Regions from separate parts of the Arthrobacter sp. MW3 TE3886 genome, predicted to be linked through region 2. Evidence: predicted binding sites of a transcription regulator. Region 2 holds the regulator's gene; the other holds the start of a gene.
The links. Region 2 encodes LexA, which represses DNA repair genes until DNA is damaged. Its sites were predicted from a motif close to TCGAACANNTGTTCGA; they were not measured.
Positions count from the first base shown of each region.

Region 1 (3,404 bases), 1.2 Mb from region 2:
GATCGACAAGCTCGCCAGGATCTTCGGGCTCCGGGATCCGCTGCGCGAACGCATCCAGGCCGGCCTGCCCGTCTACGGCTCGTGCGCCGGGATGATCCTGCTGGCGGACGAGATCGCGGACCCGGCGAAGGACCTGGCCGGAAACCCGCAGCAGACGTTCGGCGGACTCGACATCACCGTGCGCCGCAACGCCTTCGGCCGGCAGCGTGAGTCCTTCGAGACGGACCTGGACTTCAGGGGGCTCGGGTTCAGCGCCGCCGGCGGGGCAGTGGCCCCGGTCCACGCCGTCTTCATCCGCGGGCCCTGGGTGGAGCGCGTCGGCGACGGCGTCGAAGTCCTCGCCCAGGTGGAACCGTCCAAAGCCGGCCACCCCGAATCCCTGGACGGGACGGCTAGAATTGTTGCAGTGCGTTCCGGCAAGCTGCTGGCCACCTCCTTCCACCCGGAAGTGACGGGGGAAAAGCGCGTGCATGAACTGTTTATTCGAATGATCAGAGGAGAAGCGTAAAGCATGTCAGGCCACTCCAAATGGGCGACGACCAAGCACAAGAAGGCCATCCTTGATAGCCGCCGGGCCAAGTCGTTCGCCAAGCTGATCAAGAACATCGAAGTCGCGGCGCGCATGGGCGGCCCTGACCTCTCCGGCAACCCCAGCCTGGAACTGGCCGTCACCAAGGCCAAGAAGACATCGGTGCCCGCTGACAATATCGACCGCGCCATCAAGCGCGGCGCCGGGCTCACCGGCGAGGTCGTCGACTACACCGAAATCATGTACGAGTGCCGCGGCCCGCAGGGTTCCGCGCTGCTGATCGAGTGCCTCACGGACAACAAGAACCGTGCCGCCTCCGAGGTCCGGCTCGCCATCTCCCGCAACGGCGGCACGATCGCCGATCCCGGCTCCGTCAGCTACCTCTTCTCCCGCAAGGGCGTCGTTTCGCTGCCGAAGAACGGCCTCAGCGAGGACGACGTCCTGATGGCAGTCCTCGACGCCGGGGCAGAGGAAGTCAAGGACAACGGCGACAGCTTCGAGATCCACTCCGAGCCGACCGACCTGCAGGCCATCCGCGATGCCCTCAAGGAAGCCGGCATCGAGTACGACACTGACGAGGCCGAGTTTGTGCCGTCCATGCAGGTGCCGCTGGACCTCGACGCCGCCAAGAAGTTCATGAAGCTCGTGGACGCCCTGGAAGAACTCGACGACGTCCAGAACGTCTACAGCAACGCCGACCTCAGCGACGAAGTGCAGGCCGCACTGGAAGCTGAGTGACGCGCTCACCTCGCCGAGACGTTGAGGCCCGGTCTTGACGGCCCAATCGTGACGTTGCGCGTGTTGGGGGTTGACCCGGGCCTCACCCGTTGCGGGATCGGCGTCGTCGACGTCGAGCGGAACCGGCGGGCCACCATGGTGGCCTTCGGCGTCGTGGGAACTTCCCCCGAGGAGAGCCTGGACCAGCGGCTGCTGGTCATCGCCACATCCATCGATGAGTGGCTGGACAAGTACGAGCCGCACGTCCTCGCCGTGGAACGGGTCTTTTCCCAACTCAACGTCAGCACGGTCATGGGGGTGGCGCAGGCCTCCGGCGTGGTCATTGCGGCCGCCGCGCGCCGTGGCATCCCGGTGGCGCTGCACACCCCGTCGGAGGTCAAGGCCGCCGTGACCGGAAGCGGGACCTCGAACAAGGACGCCGTCACCAAGCTGGTGACCAAGATCCTCCGGCTGGACGCGCCCCCGCGCCCGGCCGACGCCGCCGACGCCCTCGCGTTGGCCATCACCCATGCCTGGCGGGCCGGCAGCGGCGCCGCCGTCTCGACTACGGGGCCGGGCAGCCAGTCCCTCACTCCGGCGCAGCGGGCGTGGGCGGACGCGGAGGCAAAAGCGCGCCGTGCGCGCTGAATGTCCGGCTGTGGCGCCGCGGAGCTTGGTAGGGTATTCGTAGATATGTTCGGATAGCCGGCATGCCCGGCCGTACTTTCTTTAATCCCCGTTACAGACGCCAGTTAGACCAGGAGCCCGGCCTTGATCAGTTTTCTTCGCGGAACCGTTGCGCATGTTGGCCTGTCCTCCGCCGTGATCGACCTCAACGGGGCCGGCATGAGCGTCAACGCCACACCGCAGACCCTCAGCGGCCTCCGCGTGGGTGAGGAGGGAAAGCTGTTCACGTCCCTGATCGTGCGGGAGGACTCGCTGACCCTGTACGGCTTCGCGAGCGATGACGAGCGCGAGGTGTTTGACGTGCTGCTCAGCGTCAGCGGCGTCGGTCCCCGCCTCGCCCTGGCCGTGCTGGCCGTCCACGAGCCGGAAGCCATCCGGGTGGCCGCACACTCCGGCGACGGCAAGGCCTTCACGAAGGTCCCCGGCATCGGACCGAAGGTGGCCGGCCGGATCGTGCTCGAACTCGCCGGCAAGCTTGTGCCGCACGGCACTGCCGGCGCGCCTGTCGCGGCCGTGTCCGCGGAATCAGTCTGGAAGCCCCAGGTGGTGGCCGCGATGACCAGCCTGGGCTGGTCCGAAAAGGATGCCACGGCCAGCATCGACAAGTCCCTGGCCGATTCCCCGGACCTTGCCGCCAACGGCAATGTGGCGGAGATTCTCCGCGCGACGCTGCGCTGGCTGGGCCAGGACGGCGCCCGCGCCGGAAACCGGGTAGGCGCGCGTGGCTGAGCCGTCGATCGTCGCCGGGGGAGAGGAGCCGGAGGAGCGGGTCATCGAAGCCGCCCTGCGGCCCAAGAACCTGCACGACTTCGTGGGCCAGCACCGGGTCCGCAAGCAGCTCTCCCTCGTCCTGGAGGCCTCGCGCATGCGTGGCCGCAGCGCGGACCACGTGCTGCTCTCCGGCCCTCCCGGCCTGGGCAAGACCACCCTGTCCATGATCATCGCGGCCGAAATGAACGTCCCGCTGCGGATCAGCAGCGGCCCGGCCATCCAGCACGCGGGTGACCTCGCGGCCATCCTTTCCTCGCTCTCCGAGGGCGAGGTCCTGTTCCTGGATGAAATCCACCGCATGTCCCGGCCGGCCGAGGAAATGCTGTATATGGCGATGGAGGATTTCCGCGTCGATATCGTCGTCGGCAAGGGCGCCGGCGCCACGGCCATTCCGCTGGAGCTGCCGCCCTTCACCCTCGTCGGCGCCACTACGCGGGCGGGCCTCCTTCCCGGGCCGCTGCGGGACCGCTTCGGTTTCACCGGCCACCTTGAGTTTTACTCCGTCGAGGAGCTGGAACTGGTCCTGCGCCGTTCCGCCGGCCTGCTGGACCTGAAGGTCAATTCCGCCGGATTCAGCGAGATCGCCGGCCGGTCCCGGGGCACGCCGCGCATCGCCAACCGGCTCCTGCGCCGCGTCCGGGACTGGGCGCTCGTGCACGGCATTGAGCAAATCGATGCGCGGGCGGCGTCTGCGGCCCTG
Region 1 is NZ_JBGCAN010000001.1:2,929,411-2,932,814, reverse strand. Features, by position in the region: gene pdxT (pyridoxal 5'-phosphate synthase glutaminase subunit PdxT) at 1-508, shown strand, start outside; gene ABH915_RS13310 (YebC/PmpR family DNA-binding transcriptional regulator) at 512-1,267, shown strand; gene ruvC (crossover junction endodeoxyribonuclease RuvC) at 1,316-1,894, shown strand; gene ruvA (Holliday junction branch migration protein RuvA) at 2,018-2,662, shown strand; gene ruvB (Holliday junction branch migration DNA helicase RuvB) at 2,655-3,404, shown strand, end outside.
Region 1: a site for LexA is predicted at 1,932-1,947, ahead of ruvA (Holliday junction branch migration protein RuvA). Genes of this name have one in related genera too.

Region 2 (3,404 bases):
TTGGCCGGGACGAACAGCTGCTGGCCCGGCATGACACCCGCGGCGTCCAGATTGTTCAGCTGCACGATGTCCGCCACGACGTCTCGGGGATCGCGCTCCGGAGCCACCGACCCCGCAATGGCCCAGAGGGACTCCCCCGGTTGCACTGTGACGGAAACGGTCGGCGTCACCGAGAGCTGGTCCGCGGAATCTGCCGCCTTGGCGGGAGCGTTGAGGAATCCGCTCAAGGACAGGATGAACGCCGCCAGCAGGATCAGGGGGACACCGAAAAAGACGAAGCGTCCGCGCCGGGTGAGCCGCAGCGGCGGCTGCTTCGGCCGGCCGGCGGAAACCGCGCCCGTGGCCCCTTGGGGCGCCTGCGACGTCGCGGACGTGCGGCGCCTGGCATTGAGCGGGTAGACGTTGCCGTAACGGGAACTGCCCGGCCCCATGCCGCCCTGGCTGATGTCGCCGTGTTCGATGCCACTGTGTCCGATGCTGCCGTATCCGATGCTGCGGCGATCCGCCGCGCCGCCCGGAACAACACCTCGGCGGCCGGTCGCGATGCCCTGAATGCTAGTGCCGTGAAACGCGCTTGAAACTGACATGAACTGAGCCCTCCTGGACCATAGTTGCCGCCCGGCGTACTCATGTACTCTCCGCCAACCGGCCGAACCTTCGAACATAGAACCGAACATCGCTTGCGAACCCAGATCAGCGAAATCGAACACATATTCGAATCTTGCTTGTTCTGTTTTAGCACTTACTAACGAACGATGTCGAGACTCGCTAGAACAAATGTTTGAAAAAGGTCTGCGGCTGGCCTATTTTTGAGGGACAGGACAACCACTTTGAACTCCCTGAGGGAATTCATTCGTAGTTGATCAGCAGGGTCTGACATTTCAGGCCGGAAGTTCCCGGTGACAGTAGCCACGGCAGCCGGGCGGAACGGAAAGGCATTGGCGAACATGGCAGCACAAGCCACCGGCGGCAGGGCCACCCCACGGAGCCCGCAGCCCGCCCGGGCCCCCAAGAGCCTCACCGTCCGGCAAAAGAAAATCCTGGAGACCATCCAGCGGTCCGTCACGGACAAGGGCTACCCGCCGTCGATGCGCGAGATCGGCGACACCGTCGGTCTCGCCAGCCTCTCGAGCGTGACCCACCAGCTCTCCCAGCTTGAGAAGCTTGGCTACCTGCGGCGTGATCCGAAGCGGCCCCGAGCCATGGAAGTGCTCATGCCGCTGACCCTGGACGAGGGAACCACGCCGATATCGGGGATCGAGAAATCCAGTCCCTTGCGGGCCGTGGGCGGCCTGTCGGTAACCGAGCTCGCCAGCGCCACTGACACGGCAATGGTGCCGTTCGTCGGACGCATCGCCGCCGGCGGCCCGATCCTCGCGGACCAGGTGGTGGAGGACGTCATGCCGCTGCCCCGCCAGCTCGTGGGTCATGGCGAACTCTTCATGCTCAAGGTCGCTGGCGATTCAATGATTGACGCCGCCATCTGCGACGGCGACTGGGTGGTTGTCCGCCGCCAGGGTGATGCCCTGAACGGCGACATCGTGGCCGCCCTGCTGGACGACGAAGCCACGGTCAAGACATTCCGCCAGCGGGACGGCCACACCTGGCTGCTGCCGCAAAACACCCAGTACGAGCCCATCCTCGGCGACCACGCCGTCATCATGGGCAAAGTCGTCTCGGTACTGCGCTCCCTCTAAACCGCGCTCCCTCTAAACCGCGCTCCCTCTAAACCGCGTTCCCTCTAAGCTGCGCTCCCCTTAGCCATCCCGGGCCAGGCCGCCAGTGGCGGCCACCCCGCGCGGAATTCCGCGCAGGGTGGCGCCTGGCTTGGGACCTAGTCTTTCGCGGGGTCCTTCGCCAGGCGCTTCAGGGCCGCCATGGCTATCGATGAATCGGTGGTGGGCCAGAACGGCGGCAGCGCGGCGCGCAGGAAGCCGCCGTAGCGCTCCGTGGAGAGCCGCGAATCCAGCACTGCCACCACGCCCTTATCCGAGGTCGAACGGATCAGCCGTCCGGCGCCCTGCGCGAGGCGGATGGCGGCATGCGTGGCCGAGACGGCCATGAAGCCATTGCCGCCGGCCTGGGCCACGGCCCGCGAACGTGCCGTCATCAGCGGGTCGTCCGGCCGCGGGAAGGGAATCCGGTCGATGACCACCAGCCGGCAGGACACGCCAGGGACGTCGACGCCCTGCCAGAGCGACATGGTGCCGAACAAACACGTGTCGGGCTCGTCGGCGAACTGCCGCACGAGCGCCGTCATGGTCGACTCCCCCTGGCACAGGATGCTGAGGCCCAGCCGGGGCCGCATGGCCTCGGCTGCTTCCTCGGCCGCACGCCGCGAGGAGAACAGGCACAGCGCACCGCCGCCGGAAGCGCGGATCAGCTTCTCGAGTTCGTCCAAAGCCTCGGGGGACGTTCCGCGGCCGGGTTTGGGCAGGTGCCTGGCGACGTAGAGGATGCCCTGCTTCGGGTAGTCGAACGGGGATCCGACGTCGACGCCGGTCCAGCTCGGGGCGCCGTTGCCAACCAGGCCCAGGCCTCCGGCGGCGGGTTCGAAGGCGGCGCCGATGGCCAGTGTGGCCGAGGTCAGGATGACGGTGTGGTCCGCGAACAGGCCTTCGCGCAACCGTCCTGCGACGCTCAGCGGGGCAACATTGATCAAGGCCGGCGCGCTCTCGTCCGGCTGGGAGTAGCCCTGTGCCGGGTCGAAGCTGCTGTTGCGGGAGAACCACACGACTTCGCGGTTTTCGCGCGCGGCCAGGAGGCGTTCACAGAGTTCCAGGATGACCATGAGCCGTGAACGGGCCAGCTGGCGTCCGCCGTCGGCCGTCGCGGAGCTGTCCCCCTTGGAATCGGACAGGGCGGCGCGGCACGCGTCGCGCAGCTGATCGATGCAGTCCAACTGCTCGCTGTTCAGGCCATTGGGCATCAGCCCGCTGGGGACGCCGTCGATGGCCAGCTCCAGGTGGGCGGCGGCATTGTTCAGCGCATCCACGGTGATGCCCGTGTGCTTCCGGGCCCCGGACGCGGCGGCGTGCACCATCGCCACGGAGAGCTGGCCCGAAACCGCGCCCGTGACGCGGTCCTGGAGTTCGTGCGCCTCATCCACCACCACGACGTCGTACTCGGGCAGCACCGCCAGGCCTTCGAAGGCGCTGACGGCGAGCATGGCGTGGTTGGTGACCACGACGTCGGCGTCGGCGGCGTTCTGACGCGCCAGCTCGCTGAAGCATTCGGCCGCGAGCGGGCATTTCTGCGCGCCGAGGCACTCCATGGAGGTGACCGAGACCTGGCGCCAGGCCCGGTCCGTGACGCCGGGCATGAGCTCGTCGCGGTCCCCCGTCGCGGTCTCCTCGGCCCATTCGCGCAGGCGGACGACTTCCTTGCCCAGCTGGGAGGACGGC
Region 2 is NZ_JBGCAN010000001.1:1,770,192-1,773,595, reverse strand. Features, by position in the region: gene ABH915_RS08055 (LysM peptidoglycan-binding domain-containing protein) at 1-587, opposite strand, end outside; gene lexA (transcriptional repressor LexA) at 948-1,697, shown strand; gene ABH915_RS08045 (ATP-dependent DNA helicase) at 1,835-3,404, opposite strand, start outside.